One region of the Brucella sp. IR073 genome, then DNA from elsewhere that is predicted to be linked to it. Evidence: predicted binding sites of a transcription regulator. Region 1 holds the regulator's gene; the other holds the start of a gene.

Region 1 (7,362 bases):
CGGCCTCGCTGGTCGGCGGCCTGGTGCTGACGCTGATGACCCTGCCGACGATCATCATCGCCACCCGCGCTGCGCTGCGCGCTGTGCCGCCCTCAATCCGCGCCGCGGCGCTGGGTCTCGGCGCGTCGAAGACGCAGACGGTTTTCCATCATGTGCTGCCGCTCGCCGCGCCCGGCATCATGACCGGCACCATCATCGGCCTTGCCCATGCGCTGGGCGAAACCGCGCCGCTGCTGCTCATCGGCATGGTCGCTTTCGTCGTCGGCTATCCGACTACGCCGCTCGATCCCTCGACCGCGCTGCCGGTGCAGATTTATATGTGGGCCAATGAGGCGGAGCGTGCCTTTGTCGAGCGCACGTCCGGCGCTATCATCGTGCTGCTCCTGTTCCTCGCGGTCATGAATATTGGTGCCATCATCCTGCGCCGCCGTTTCGAGCGCCGCTGGTAAACCGGGAGATGTGAAGAAATGAACCTGATGACCGAACGATCTCTCGAAAAAGCAGTGGGGGAGAAGATGAACGCTGTCACCGCCAAGAACAAAATGAAGGGCGAGAAGGTTTCCGTCTTCTACGGCGCGAAACAAGCGCTGTTCGACGTCGATCTCGACATTCCCGAGAAGATGGTGACGGCGCTGATCGGCCCCTCCGGCTGCGGCAAGTCCACCTTCCTGCGCTCGCTCAACCGCATGAACGATACGGTCGAGGGCTGCCGCGTGACCGGCAACATCACCCTCGACGGCGAGGATATCTACGATCCGAAGATCGACGTCGTCGAGCTTCGGGCGCGTGTGGGGATGGTCTTCCAGAAGCCCAATCCTTTCCCCAAGTCGATCTATGAGAATGTTGCCTACGGCCCGCGCATTCATGGCCTCGCCAAGAACCGTCACGAGCTGGATGAAATCGTGGAGAGCAGCCTGCGCCGCGCCAGCCTGTTCGAAGAGGTGAAGGATCGTCTGCATGATGCCGGCACCGGCCTTTCCGGGGGCCAGCAGCAGCGCCTCTGCATCGCCCGTGCCATTGCGGTGAGCCCGGAAGTGATTTTGATGGACGAGCCTTGCTCCGCGCTCGACCCCATCGCCACCGCCAAGGTGGAAGAGCTGATCGACGAGCTGCGCCAGAACTACACCATCGTCATCGTGACGCACTCGATGCAGCAGGCGGCTCGCGTGTCGCAGCGCACCGCCATGTTCCACCTGGGCAATCTGGTCGAGGTCGGCGACACCGAGATGATGTTCACGACGCCCAAGGAAAAACGCACCCAGGATTACATCACCGGACGCTTCGGCTGACGGGCTGGTCTGGAAGAAATTGAGGACAAACGAAATGCCATCCCAGCACACAGTCCGCTCCTATGATGAGGAGTTGAAGTTCCTGGCGCACAAGATCGCCGAGATGGGCGGCCATGCCGAGCGCATGGTCGAGCAATCGGTCGAGGCCATCGTCAATGCCGACAACGCGCTCGCGCAGCGCGTCATCTCCGATGACCTGATCCTTGACGCCAGCGAGCGCGAGATCGACGACCGCGCCGTCACCATCATCGCCAAGCGCCAGCCCATGGCCTCGGACCTGCGCGAGATCATCGGCGCCATCCGCATCTCCTCCGATCTGGAGCGCGTCGGCGACCTCGGCAAGAACATTGCCAAGCGCGTCGCCGCCGTGTCGGATACCCGCCAGCCGATCAAGGTCTATCGCGGCCTGCAGACGCTGGCCGAACTGGCGCTGACGCAGCTGAAGGAAGTGCTCGACGCCTTTGCATCGCGCTCGGTCGCCCAGATCAACATCGTGCGCGACCGCGACGACGAGATCGATGCCATGTACACCTCGCTGTTCCGCGAGCTCTTGACCTATATGATGGAAGACCCGCGCAACATCTCGGCCTGCACGCATCTTCTCTTCTGCGCCAAGAACATCGAGCGCATCGGCGACCATGCGACCAATATCGCCGAGACGGTCTATTACATCGTCACCGGCCAGCAGATGCCGCCCGATCGCCCGAAGGAAGATCTGAGCCACGGCATCGTCGTGGACGAGGCGAAGCGGGCTTAACCAGCTCGCACCCTCCCTCCCCGCAAGGGGGAAGGAGGGTGCGAGCCCTGCCCGGTGGGGGTGGCGGGGATGCCTTGGGGGCCGGCATATCCGCTTCGACAAGCATATTCTAATGAGGAACTGCTGAAATGGCCCATGCACCCAAAGTCGCGGTTGTCGAAGACGAGGAGGCGCTGAGCGTCCTCCTGCGTTACAATCTCGAGGCGGAAGGCTATCTGGTCGATACTATCCTGCGCGGGGACGAGGCGGAAATCGCCTTGCGCGAGAATGTGCCTGATCTCCTGATCCTCGACTGGATGCTGCCCGGCGTCTCCGGCATCGAGCTTTGCCGCCGCCTGCGCCAGCGGGTGGAAACGGAGCGCCTGCCGATCATCATGCTGACCGCGCGCGGCGAAGAGAGCGAGCGGGTGCGAGGCCTTGGCGTCGGTGCGGACGATTATGTCGTGAAGCCCTTCTCGACCCCGGAACTGCTCGCCCGCGTCAAGGCGATGCTGCGCCGCGCCAAGCCGAGCCTGCTTTCCCACGTGCTGAAAGTGGGTGACCTCGTGCTCGACCGCGAGCAGCACCGCGTCTACCGCAAGGACCGGGAAATCCGCTTAGGGCCCACGGAATTTCGCCTGCTCGAATATTTCATGATGTCGCCGGGCCGCGTCTTTTCGCGCAGCCAGTTGCTGGACGGTGTCTGGGGGCCGGATATCTATGTCGATGACCGCACGGTGGACGTTCATGTCGGGCGTTTGCGCAAGGCCATCAATACGGGTCGTGCCGTCGATCCGATTCGCACGGTTCGGGGCGCCGGCTACTCGTTCGGGTAGATAATATTGTGGCAAAGCGCCAATAAAGTGAAAGATTTATAAAAAGTAAATATTACTATACTGGTAAGTATTATTAAGAAATAGTTAGGAAAACGGCAGGATATTATGTTTATCCCGCCGTTTTTCTTCGTTGCCATTCTTTGGCCTAAAACATGCGTCCTCATGGCTGCCTTCGTTGAGGTGTCCAAGCATGAGACTGAGCTTTTGAAGAGCGCTGAAAACTGGAAAATCCTGGCCGTGGCCGGTGCGATTATCGCGCCTGTCGTCATGACGGGATGCACGACGTCGAAGGGCAGCGGATCCGGCCAATCGGCCAAGGGAACCGTCTCGCAGTCGAGTGCGTCGGGCTATGGCTATACGGCTGGCGGCAAGAAAACCTACGCCTATACCGCCAAAGACAGGGAATGCCTCAAGCGGGCAATGTATTTCGAATCGAACCGCTCCAGCGAGGATGGCTTTCTCGCGGTCGGAACGGTGGTGATGAACCGCCTGGCCTCCGGCAGATATCCGGACACGATCTGCGGCGTCGTCGGCCAGAAGAACCAGTTTGCGCCCGGCGTGCTCTCCCGCCCGATGAAATCGCTCCCGGAACTCGATGAAGCCGCGGATGCGGTGCTGCGCGGCGAGCGGCACCCCAAGGTGAAGCAGGCCATGTTCTTCCACACGGCCGGGCTGAAATTCCCCTATCGCAACATGCACTATGTACTGGTGGCGGGCGGCAATGCCTTCTATGAGAAGCGCCGCCGCGACGGCTCGCTCGAAACGCCGATCCTCGAGACCCCGCGCCTCATCGCCGCCGCCGATGTGCTGAAGCCGGCAATGCCCGCCTTGGGCCACGAGCGTGCGGTGCCGATTCCTACGGCCTCGCCCGTCGACCGGACGATGGTCGCCAGCATTGCGTCTGACCAGGGCTTCGGCCCCCGCGCCAAGGGGGATCGCGTGACGCGCGCCCCGACGGCACGGGTCGAGACGGTCGCCTGGCAGACCGGCCCCGCCCCGGTGCGCATGGGAACCACCACGACCTCCACGCAAATCGAACTGGGCTATGATTCAGGCCGCAAGCCCATCGACGCGATCGGTGAGTTGCTGCTTAAACAGGACAGGCCTGAGCCGGCGTTTCAGTAGGATAATATCGGCGCACGGAATCGCCGAAGCAATTTGCTTCTTGTTGGAAGCGCTGTCCGCCAACATATGATTGTTACCGCGGTCTCACCCGCACCGGAAACGGCTGATAGATCACCATCGGCGGCCCGAACGGCCGGTAGAACGGTTCGTCGAAGGCCGCGCGGCGGGCTGCCCGCCGGTCGAGATCGAGTTGCAGCAGGCAGTTGGCGAGCGCGTCGGTATTGGGCCGGAAGCCATAGGCGCGGCAGGTCTGGATGTCGGCGGCGCGCCGCTCCTCGGGCGTCATCGTCGTGCATCCGGTAAGCGCGGCGGTGAGAAGGATACCACAGAACGCAAGTTTCTTCATGGGTCGGTCTTTCCTGATCCGCTGCCGACTATAGCAGAGGGCGCGGTGCGATGGCTACTGGCGCGAGAGGGTAGCCAGCTTCGGTCTGCGGGAGTATGAAGAAAGCCTTTCGTCCATTTCAATGATCGGATGCGCCATGACCATACATTCCCGCGATGCAATCATCGATCCCGTCAAGCTCGACCGTCTGGCGGAGGTGGCCGTCAAGGTCGGCCTGCAGCTCCAGCAGGGGCAGGATCTGGTCATCACCGCGCCTGTCGCCGCCCTGCCGCTGGTGCGCCGCATCGCCGAGCACGCCTATAAGGCAGGCGCCGGACTGGTGACGCCTTTCTTCGGCGATGAAGAGGTGACGCTGGCGCGCTATCGCTTCGCCCCCGACGAGAGCTTCGACCGCGCCTCCGGCTGGCTCTATGAGGGCATGGCCAAGGCCTATGCCAACGGCGCGGCGCGTCTTGCCATCGCCGGCGACAATCCGCTGCTTCTCTCTGGCCAAGATCCGGCGAAGGTTGCCCGCGCCAACAAGGCCAATTCCGTCGCCTATCAGCCGGCGCTCGAAAAGATCGCCAATTTCGACATCAACTGGAACATCGTTTCCTATCCCAACCCGTCCTGGGCGAAGCAGGTCTTCCCGGACGATCCGGAAGACGTTGCCACCGCAAAGCTTGCCGAAGCCATCTTCGCCGCCTCGCGCGTCGATGTAGAAGATCCGGTTGCCGCCTGGGCGGAGCACAACGCCGCGCTGCGCCGCCGCAGCGCCTGGCTCAACGAGAATGCCTTCCACGCGCTTCATTTCACCGGACCGGGCACCGATCTGACGGTCGGCCTCGCCGATGGGCATGAATGGCATGGCGGCGCCTCGATGGCCAAGAACGGCGTCACCTGCAATCCGAACATTCCGACCGAGGAGGTGTTCACCACGCCCCACGCCCGCCGTGTGGAAGGCTATGTGACGAGCACTAAGCCGCTGTCGCATCAGGGCACGCTCATCGACAACATCTCCGTGCGCTTCGAGGAAGGCCGTATCGTCGAGGCCAAGGCAAGCCGCGGCGAAGAGGTGCTGAACAAGGTGCTCGACACCGATGAAGGCGCGCGGCGGCTGGGCGAGGTGGCGCTGGTGCCGCATTCGTCTCCGATCTCCAAGAGCGGGCTCCTGTTCTACAACACCTTGTTCGATGAGAACGCCGCCTGCCACATCGCGCTCGGCCAATGCTATTCGAAGTGTTTCGTCGACGGCGCTTCGCTCTCGGCGGATGAAATCGCCGCGCGCGGCGGCAATAAGAGCTTCATTCACATCGACTGGATGATTGGCTCGGACAAGATCGATATCGACGGCATCGCCAAGGACGGCAGCCGCGTACCGGTCATGCGCGGCGGCGAATGGGCCGTTTGATTGCATTTTCTATTTTAAGGGAATCGCGAGGCGCCCCTTAGCCAACTTCAATATCACCCACAAAAAAACCCGGAAAGCGTAACGCCTTCCGGGCTTTTGAGTAAGAAAGCTTCTTTCCGTCAGAAGCCGTGCGCGGCGCGGCCATGTCCCGCGTGGGGCGTCGGCGTGCGCTGTAGCAGGAGACCTGCTTCCGTCGCCGCATGAATGAAGGCGCGGCGCGCCTTGGCGACGGGCTTCAGCCCATCGAGTGCATCGAGACACGTCTGGAGCGCCTGCCGATACGTGCGGTCCTGTTCACGATTGCGCCAATAGGTGCGGAGGCACTCCACGGCCTCCCAGGCGCTCGCCACGACGCGGCTGCGAGCCTCGCCGATACGAATGACCACAGGAACGGGAAAAAGCTTGTCGTCCATGGGGGTTAGCTCCATTGTTATTCAAGCATGTCGTGGGGAAATACCCCGCCCAGTCCGGGGCAACAAACGTATGAACCAGCTGTCGGTTCCATGAAGATAGGTAGAAAATTCATGACTGGAAGGGAACGCTACGAATTTCTCGCCACGCTCCGAAATTAGAATAATTCCAATATTTTACCGCCTATACCAGTTGTCTTCCCGGACGTGCGGCCTAACTTTATGGACATGACTGCGCGGCCTCTAAACAATCCTTTTACGGACGACCTGCCCGGCATCGATTCGCTCGGAAACTGGGCTGTGTTTTTCGACATTGACGGAACGCTTCTGGATCTTGCTGAGAGCCCGGAAGCGGTGCGCGTCCCGGAGGGCCTCATCGGCGATCTTCTCGATCTGGACGAAAAGCTCGGCGGCGCACTTGCGCTGGTGACGGGCCGGTCCATCGCCTTCGTCGATACGCTCTTCCCTGAAACTAGCTTCCCCGTTGCCGGCCTCCATGGCGGAGAAATCCGCGATGCCGCCGGACGTGTCGAACGGACCGAGCCGACCGAGGCCTTCCTGCGCGCCAAGGAGGAGTTGCGCATGCAGGCGGCGCGCTGGCGGGATATCCTCGTCGAAGACAAGCGCGCGGCCATTGCCGTCCATTACCGCCAGGCGCCGCAATTGGAAGGCGAAATGCGGCAGCTCATGGAGGAGATCGCCGCACTTGCCGGACCGGGCTGGACCCTCCAGCGCGGCAAGATGGTTCTCGAATTGCGCCCGGCGGCGCATGACAAGGGCCATGCGGTTGAAACCTTTATGCGCGCTCCGCCGTTTGTGGGGAGGCGTCCGCTCGCCTTCGGCGACGATGTGACGGATGAGGCGATGTTCGAGGCGGTGAACGTCCGCGGCGGCCTTTCCGTTCGCATCGGCTTGCCAAGCCAGGTCCAGGAAAAGCGTGAGGCGGTTTTCCGTTCGGGCTTGGCGGCAGATGAAAGAGAGCGGCCGTCCGCCGCGAAGCTCTATCTGGAAAAGCCAGCGGCGCTCAGGGACTGGATCTCGCAACAGGCGCGACGGGAGAAAAACATATGAGCCGGCTTATCGTCATATCCAACAGGGTTCCGCTCCCCGATAAAAGCGGCGCCGCACCCGCGGGCGGCCTTGCCGTCGCGCTGCAGGCCGCGCTCGAGGAGCGGGGCGGCATATGGATGGGCTGGTCGGGCAAGGCCCTCCCCGCCGGCGAGACACCCG
Region 2 (7,362 bases), on a different contig from region 1:
AGGCGCTGGCTGGTCCGCCACAGGCGGCGGCATGATGATGAGTGGGCGGAGGATCATCCCGGTTTTCGTGGTGGTGCCTCCGCGCGCGCTGCTGCTCGATATCGCCGGGCCGATGGAGGTGCTGCGCAAGGCCAATCTCGATCAGCATGCCGTCGCCTTCGACGCTGCCTATATCGGCCCCTCCCCCGTCATCGGCAGTTCGATCGGGCTGCAACTAGCGGGCATCTCGCCATTGCCCGAAGCGCTGCCTGACGGTGCGCTGGTTCTCATTTCCGGGTCCGCCGACGAGCCGATGGGTCGTATTGAACGCGACGCGGAGGAGGAACGGCGGCAGGAAGCGGAAATCGTCGCGTGGTTGAAGCGCACCATCCGGCCCGGCATCAGGCTGGTAACCATATGTTCCGGCGCGCTGCTTGCCGCCCACGCTGGTCTTCTGGACGGCTATGAATGCACCACGCATCACGCATCGATGTTGGATCTGAAGCGGATTACCCCCTTGGCGACGGTGCGCGAAAACCGGCTCTATGTGGAGGATCGCGAGCGGCTGACCAGCGCTGGAATCACCGCAGGCATCGATTTGATGCTTCATCTCGTGGCGCGAGAGGCGGGCCATGCCACAGCGCTCGCCGTTGCCCGCTATCTGGTCGTCTATCTCAGGCGCAGCGGCAGCGACCCGCAGCTCTCGCCCTGGCTCGAAGGCCGCAACCACATCCATCCGGCCATCCACCGCGCGCAGGACGCCATCGCCGCCGACCCGGCGCGGGATTGGTCCGTTGAACGATTGGCCGACATCGCGGCCACCAGCCCGCGCAACTTATCGCGCCTGTTCAACGAGCATACCGGCATGAGCGTTACCGACTATGTGAACCGGCTGCGGATCGCCCTCGCCCGCGAGCTGGTCGCCGGCTCACGGCTCGATATGGAAAGCGTCGCCGAAAAGGCCGGCTTCGCCTCCACCCGGCAATTCCGCCGTGCCTGGAACCGGATCCATGGGGCACCGCCGTCGCGGAGTCGGGGTATGACCTAGGCCGCCTGCGCAGTAACTTTTCTATTTGAAATGCCGGCGAACAGCGCCCTCCTGTCCCGTCGGCGTTAAAATCGCATTTGGTAACAAAGCCCGATTGCAGCCTTTACCCCTATTCTTCCCCCACCACCAGATGCAGTTCCTTCCCCACCAGCTTCGCCAGATGCTGCAAGCGCCCTTCGGGCCGCTCGGCCACCAGATCGGCGTGCTCCTTTGGCACGACGAGTTCAAGGCCGCCATTCTCCAGCTTGCGCCATTCGAGGCGGGGAATGATGGCGGGCATGGAGGCGGAGAGGAGATAGACGACGCGCAGGAGGGCACCCAGAAGCTTGGCGCGTTCGCGCAGGCGCGGGGTGGCGAGCTTGACGATCTCAGGGGCGACGGCGTCGTCCACCACGCCCTCATGGCGGAAATAATTGGCGAGCGCCATATAGGAGCGGCCTGCATGATCGATGCCGCCGAAGGAGCCGTGGGCGATGAGGTTCAATGCCTGCGAGCCTCGATAGTCCGGATGCGCGCGCCAGCTGATGTCCGCGAGCAGGCAGGCGGCACGGCGATAGCGGGCCTCGTCCTCCGTCTCGTCATAGCCCAGCGCGGCGAAGGCTTTTTCCGTCCAGTCCGCCAGTTCATGCGCATGGCGCGGCGAACGGGCGCGCAGGATGGCCGTTTCCTCCGCCGCCGCCAGCAGCGGATCGGAACGTTGTTCCTTTTTCGACAGGAGCGAATAAAGATAACCCTCGCGCACGCCCAGCGCCGAGAAGACGATCTTCGAAGGCTTCATGCGGCGGATGGTTTCGAGCAGAACGATCGCGCCATAGGAGAGCAATTGGCGGCGGTTCTTCGACACCGCGTCGATGCCGCGCATATGATCGACATCGCCCTTGGCGACGCGAATCAGGAAGCTCTGCGCCTCCTTCGGGTCTATCTCATAAGCATGCATGATGTGGAGGGGGTAGTGCTTTACATTCATGTGCAGCTTGGCGAGGTTTCGCCAAGTGCCGCCCACCGCATAGAAGATGCGACCCTCCCCTTCCTTCAATAGGGTCGCCCGGTCAAGCTCCGTTCGGGCGATCTGTACCGCATCCGTGAGCTTGCCGTTTGAGAGATCCTGAAGGCGCAGGCCGCCCAGCGGCAGCGTGATGCCGTCGCCGATGGCATGGCCGCGCACGTCAACCAGCTCGAGGCTGCCGCCGCCGAGATCACCGGCGATGCCATCGGGATCGTGGAAGCCGGAGATGACGCCGAGCGCCGAATAATAGGCTTCTTCCTTGCCCGAGAGCACCTGGATGGGCGCGCGCAGCACGGCTTCTGCCTCCGCGATGAAGGCGGAACCGTTTTCCGCCTCGCGCGCGGCGGCGGTGGCGAGGGCGTGAATAGACGTCGCGCCGGCCTGCTCGGCCAATGCGCGGAAGCGGCGCAGGGCGCTCAAGGCGCTCTCCACGGATTTTTCATTGAGGCGACCGGTCTTTGCCAGCCCCTTGCCAAGCCCGCACAGAATTTTCTCGTTGAAAAGCACCGTCGGGGAGCGGACGATGCCTTCATAAACGACGAGGCGGACCGAGTTCGATCCGATATCGATGACCGCGACCGGCTGGCGCCCTTTCAGGCGCCCCTGCGCCACCGTCCCCTGACCCTGGGGCAAACTCATGCGCTGCGGTTTCTCTCGGCGCGGGCGCGCTTGCGATGGGCAATAAGGCGCGGCGCCGAGGATTTCAGCGATTTGCCACGCCCTGACAGGCTGGGATTGGTCATGAAGTATTCCTGCGCGTTGAAGGCTTCTTCTCCCTCGGCGGGTTTTATCCGGCGAGAGGTACCATCGGCAAGTAGTTCGTAGCTCTGCTGATTGTCAATGATGTTGGCAAGCATGATCTGCGAAAGCACCTGCTGATGCACTGTGGCGTTGGTGATCGGCACCAGCGTTTCCACGCGGCGGTCGAGATTGCGCGGCATCATGTCAGCGGAACCGATATAGACCAGCGCCTTTTCCGAGGGCAGGCCATGGCCGTTGCCGAAGCAGAAGATACGGCTGTGCTCCAGGAACCGCCCGACGATGGACTTGGCACGGATATTCTCGGAAAGGCCCGGCACGTTGGGCCGCAGGCAGCATATACCGCGCACCACCAGGTCGATCTCCACCCCGCCCATGCTGGCACGGTAGAGCGCGTCGATGATCTGCGGATCGACCAGCGAATTCATCTTCATCCAGATGGCGGCGGGACGCCCGGCCTTGGCATGAGCGATTTCGTCGTCGATATGCTTCAGGATGCGGTCGCGCAGCGTCAGCGGCGAAACGGCAAGGCTCATCTCCTCTGCCGGCTGGGCATAGCCGGTGATGAAATTGAAGATATGCGATACATCGCGAGCGATGACCGGGTCCGACGTGAAGAAGGACAGGTCGGTATAGATGCGCGCGGTGATGGGATGATAATTGCCGGTGCCGAGATGGACATAGGTTCGCAGGCGCGCATCCTCGCGGCGGACCACCAGCGACATCTTGGCGTGGGTCTTCAGCTCGATGAAGCCGAAGACGACCTGCACGCCGGCGCGCTCCAGGTCGCGTGCCCAGCGGATATTGGCTTCCTCGTCGAAGCGGGCCTTCAATTCCACCAGCGCCGTCACGGATTTCCCCGCTTCCGCCGCGTCCACCAACGCCCGGACGATGGGGCTGTCGTTGGAGGTTCGGTAGAGCGTCTGCTTGATCGCCAGCACATCCGGGTCCTGAGCTGCCTGACGCAGGAACTGAACCACGACGTCGAACGATTCGTAGGGGTGGTGGACGACGATGTCCTTTTCCCGGATAGCCGCGAAGCAATCGCCGCCATGCTCGCGAATACGTTCGGGAAATCGCGGGTTATAGGGCACGAATTTCAGATCCGCGCGTGGGATGGCAACGATCTCGGAGATCATGTTGAGCGCCAGAAGGCCGTTGAGCACGCTGATGCGGTTATCAGGCACGCCAAGCTCGGTGGCGACGAAGAGGCGCAGTCCCTCCGGCATCTCCTTATCGAACTCGATGCGGATGACCTGGCCGCGGCGGCGGCGCTTCAGGGCGCTCTCGAACAGGCGCACAAGGTCTTCCGCCTCTTCCTCCACTTCGATATCGCTGTCCCTGATGATGCGGAAGGTACCGGCGCCCTTCACCTCATAGCCGGGGAAAAGCTTGCCGATGAACAGGCTGACCGCATTTTCGAGTGAGATGAAGCGGAAATTGCCGTTGTCAGCGGGAAGCTGGATGAAGCGCTTGAGCGCCGTGGGCAGACGCAGGAGCGCGGTCATGGGATGATTATCGGCGCGGCGCGCAAGCTGCAGCGCGATGGAGAAGCCGAGATTCGGGATGAACGGGAACGGGTGCGCCGGGTCGATGGAAAGCGGCGTCAGCACGGGGAAGATGGTTTCGAGGAAATGGCCCTCCAGCCAGCTCTTCTCGCTGTCAGTCAGCGCGTCCGGCTTGACAATCTCGATCTTTTCCTTGGCAAGCTCGCCGAGGAGCACATGGAGGTCCTCCTGCTGGGCCGCCTGCAGCTTGCCCACTTCCTCGAGGACGAAATCAAGCTGCTCCTGCGGCGTGCGGCCATCGGCGCTGCGCGTGGCGATGCCAGCGCGCACCTGCCCGGCAAGGCCGGCAATGCGCACCATGAAGAACTCGTCGAGATTGGTCGCGGAAATGGAGAGAAAGCGCACGCGCTCCAGGAGCGGCTGCTTCTCATTGCGGGCTTCCTCCAGCACACGGCGATTGAACTGCAGCCAGGAGAATTCGCGATTGACGAAGCGGTCCGGGCTTTCCAGGAGCGACAATTCGCCCGGCGCAGCTGCCGCCTCCGCTTCGATCCGCGTCGCGGCTTCTTCAACGATGGTCGTGTTCACTTCGTTCATCTCACCCACTCTCCGTTGCCGTCCGGAACAGCCCGCACAAGCACGAAACCTATGAAACTATTATGACAGTATGATAGCATGGGAGGGCGAATGCCCGGTAAACGCGCGCCTGTCTCTTCGGCGGCATCCTCATCGTCGGCATCACCCAGCCGCTGCGCACGCCGCCCCTCCGCCATGTGCTCGACTGGAATTCGGCTTGAAATATCCGCCGATTTGATCCAAACCGCTTTCGAAAACAGATCGTCCACGGTAACAGGTGGCGCGATTGTCCCGTGATCCCGAAAGCTCAGGGCTTGGCGGGATCGTCCTCGGTTAATGCCGGAGCCTGCCCATGTCCGATCATGCCATTCCTCATTTCCAAAACGATGCCGGCCATCGCGCCATCGAAATCGGTGTGCACGAGTTCATGTGCGTCGGCGCCAATCCGCCCTTCGACCACCCTCATGTCTATCTCGACATGGGCGATAGCGACGAAACCGTGTGCCCCTATTGCTCGACGCATTATAAATATAACGCGGCCCTCCACGCCACGGAGACGAGGCCTGAGGGCTGTCTCTACGTTCTGACGAACGTTTGAGCCATTTCCCGTTGAGATGGAGACGCTAGCGCCAGCCACCGCCGCTCCATGAGCATGACACCCGCCGCCAAACACATCATTATTTCCGGTGCAGGCATTGCGGGGCTGACCGCGGCGCTGGCGCTGGCGGCGAGGGGGTTCAGCGTCAGCATTTTCGACAGGACGCCCAAGCTCTCCGAGGTCGGCGCGGGATTGCAGCTTGCCCCTAACGCCACGCGGCTGCTCGACCGGCTCGGGGTCATGGACCGGCTCTTACCGCAGGCGGTGGCGCCGGATGCGCTTTATCTCAAGAATGGTGCGAACGGCAAAACCCTGACCCGCATGGGGCTGGGGCCGGTAGCGGAAGCGCGCTGGAACGCGCCCTATATCGTCTGCCACCGCGCCGATCTGCAGGCGGCGCTGGTCCGGGCGGCGGAAAAGCACCCCGCCATCACCCTCAAGCTGGGCGCCAATGTCATTTCCCATAGCGTGAACGAAAGCGGCGTGACGGCACAGATCGATGCCGGAGACCGAATCGAGGAGCACCAAGGCGCGCTGCTCATAGGCTGCGACGGGGTGTGGTCGATGCGCCGCGCCGTCTCCGCTCAAGATGGCGCGCAGTTCACCGGACACATCGCCTGGCGTGCGAGCCTCGCCGCCGGGTCTGTACCCGACATCTTCATGACAACGCTTGGCGAGCGGAACAGCGTGTCGGCATGGCTCGGCCGGGGCGTGCATTTCATCGCCTATCCGGTCAAGGCCGGGAAAGCGTTCAATTTCGTCGCCATCACCAGGGGACGCGATCCTGGGCGGGAATGGTCGTCGAAGGGCGACAGCATCGCGCTGCAAGCGGCCTTTTCCGGCTGGCATCCGGCGATCCACGCTGTCATCCGCGCGGCGGCGGAGCAATGGACCTTCTGGCCGCTGTTCCAGATGCCCTCCCCCCGCTTCATCCTGAGCGCACGCACGGTCCTTCTCGGCGACGCCGCCCATGCGATGACGCCCTTTGCAGCGCAAGGCGCGGCGATGGCGATCGAAGATGCCTGCGCGCTCGCGGCGGCCTTGTCCGGTGAGGAAGCCGAATGGCCCGCGGCGCTCGCCCGGTTCAACGAAGAGCGCACGGCCCGCATCGCAAAGGTGGCGCGGCGCGGGTCACTGAACCGTTTCGCCTATCACGCGGCCGGGCCCTTGGCGCTGGGGCGGAATATGCTGTTTCGCGCACGGCCGCCGGAGCGGTTTCTGGACGATCTGGACTGGCTTTATGGGTATGACGGGACGGGGTTTGGGCTATAGAGCAGCGCTGCCGATTTAAGATGAAAACGCCGGCGGGACACCTCCACTGTCCCGCCGGCATTTTCTATTTGTACGCAATCCTCAATGCAAAATCTGGCTCAGGAACAGCTTCGTCCGCTCGTGCTGCGGGTTGTCGAAGAATTCCTTCGGTGAGTTCTGCTCGACGATCTGGCCCTGATCCATGAAGATGACGCGGTTGGCGACCTGGCGGGCGAAGCCCATTTCGTGGGTGACGCAGACCATGGTCATGCCTTCCTCAGCGAGCGAGACCATGGTGTCGAGCACTTCCTTGATCATTTCAGGGTCGAGCGCCGAGGTCGGCTCGTCGAATAGCATGATGCGAGGGTTCATGCAGAGCGAGCGGGCGATGGCCACGCGCTGCTGCTGGCCGCCGGAGAGCTGGCCGGGATATTTGTTCGCCTGCTCGGGGATTTTCACCCGCTCCAGATAGTGCATGGCGATCTCTTCCGCCTTCTTTTTCGGCATCTTGCGCACCCAGATCGGCGCGAGCGTGCAATTCTCCAGGATCGTCAGATGCGGGAAGAGGTTGAAGTGCTGGAAGACCATGCCGACCTCGCGGCGCACCTCGTCGATCTTCTTCAAATCGTTGGTCAGC

The links. The regulator PhoB, encoded in region 1, activates phosphate uptake and scavenging genes when phosphate is short. The targets are predictions, from matches to a motif close to TGTCATNNANCTGTCAT.
Region 2: ACOWVG_RS03305 (RNA degradosome polyphosphate kinase) is a predicted target of PhoB. The motif match lies at 4,949-4,965, and genes of this name have one in related genera.

What each region holds. Positions count from the first base shown of each region.
Region 1 is NZ_JBAKHD010000002.1:283,548-290,909, reverse strand. It holds gene pstA (phosphate ABC transporter permease PstA) at 1-449, shown strand, start outside; gene pstB (phosphate ABC transporter ATP-binding protein PstB) at 516-1,289, shown strand; gene phoU (phosphate signaling complex protein PhoU) at 1,324-2,046, shown strand; gene phoB (phosphate regulon transcriptional regulator PhoB) at 2,175-2,861, shown strand; gene ACOWVG_RS05140 (cell wall hydrolase) at 3,024-3,986, shown strand; gene ACOWVG_RS05135 (hypothetical protein) at 4,060-4,332, opposite strand; gene ACOWVG_RS05130 (aminopeptidase) at 4,469-5,722, shown strand; gene ACOWVG_RS05125 (DUF982 domain-containing protein) at 5,842-6,135, opposite strand; gene otsB (trehalose-phosphatase) at 6,361-7,203, shown strand; gene otsA (alpha,alpha-trehalose-phosphate synthase (UDP-forming)) at 7,200-7,362, shown strand, end outside.
Region 2 is NZ_JBAKHD010000001.1:663,123-670,484, reverse strand. It holds gene ACOWVG_RS03320 (isochorismatase family protein) at 1-35, shown strand, start outside; gene ACOWVG_RS03315 (GlxA family transcriptional regulator) at 32-1,027, shown strand; gene ppx (exopolyphosphatase) at 1,137-2,672, opposite strand; gene ACOWVG_RS03305 (RNA degradosome polyphosphate kinase) at 2,669-4,852, opposite strand; gene ACOWVG_RS03300 (zinc-finger domain-containing protein) at 5,229-5,474, shown strand; gene ACOWVG_RS03295 (FAD-dependent monooxygenase) at 5,523-6,746, shown strand; gene ACOWVG_RS03290 (amino acid ABC transporter ATP-binding protein) at 6,828-7,362, opposite strand, start outside.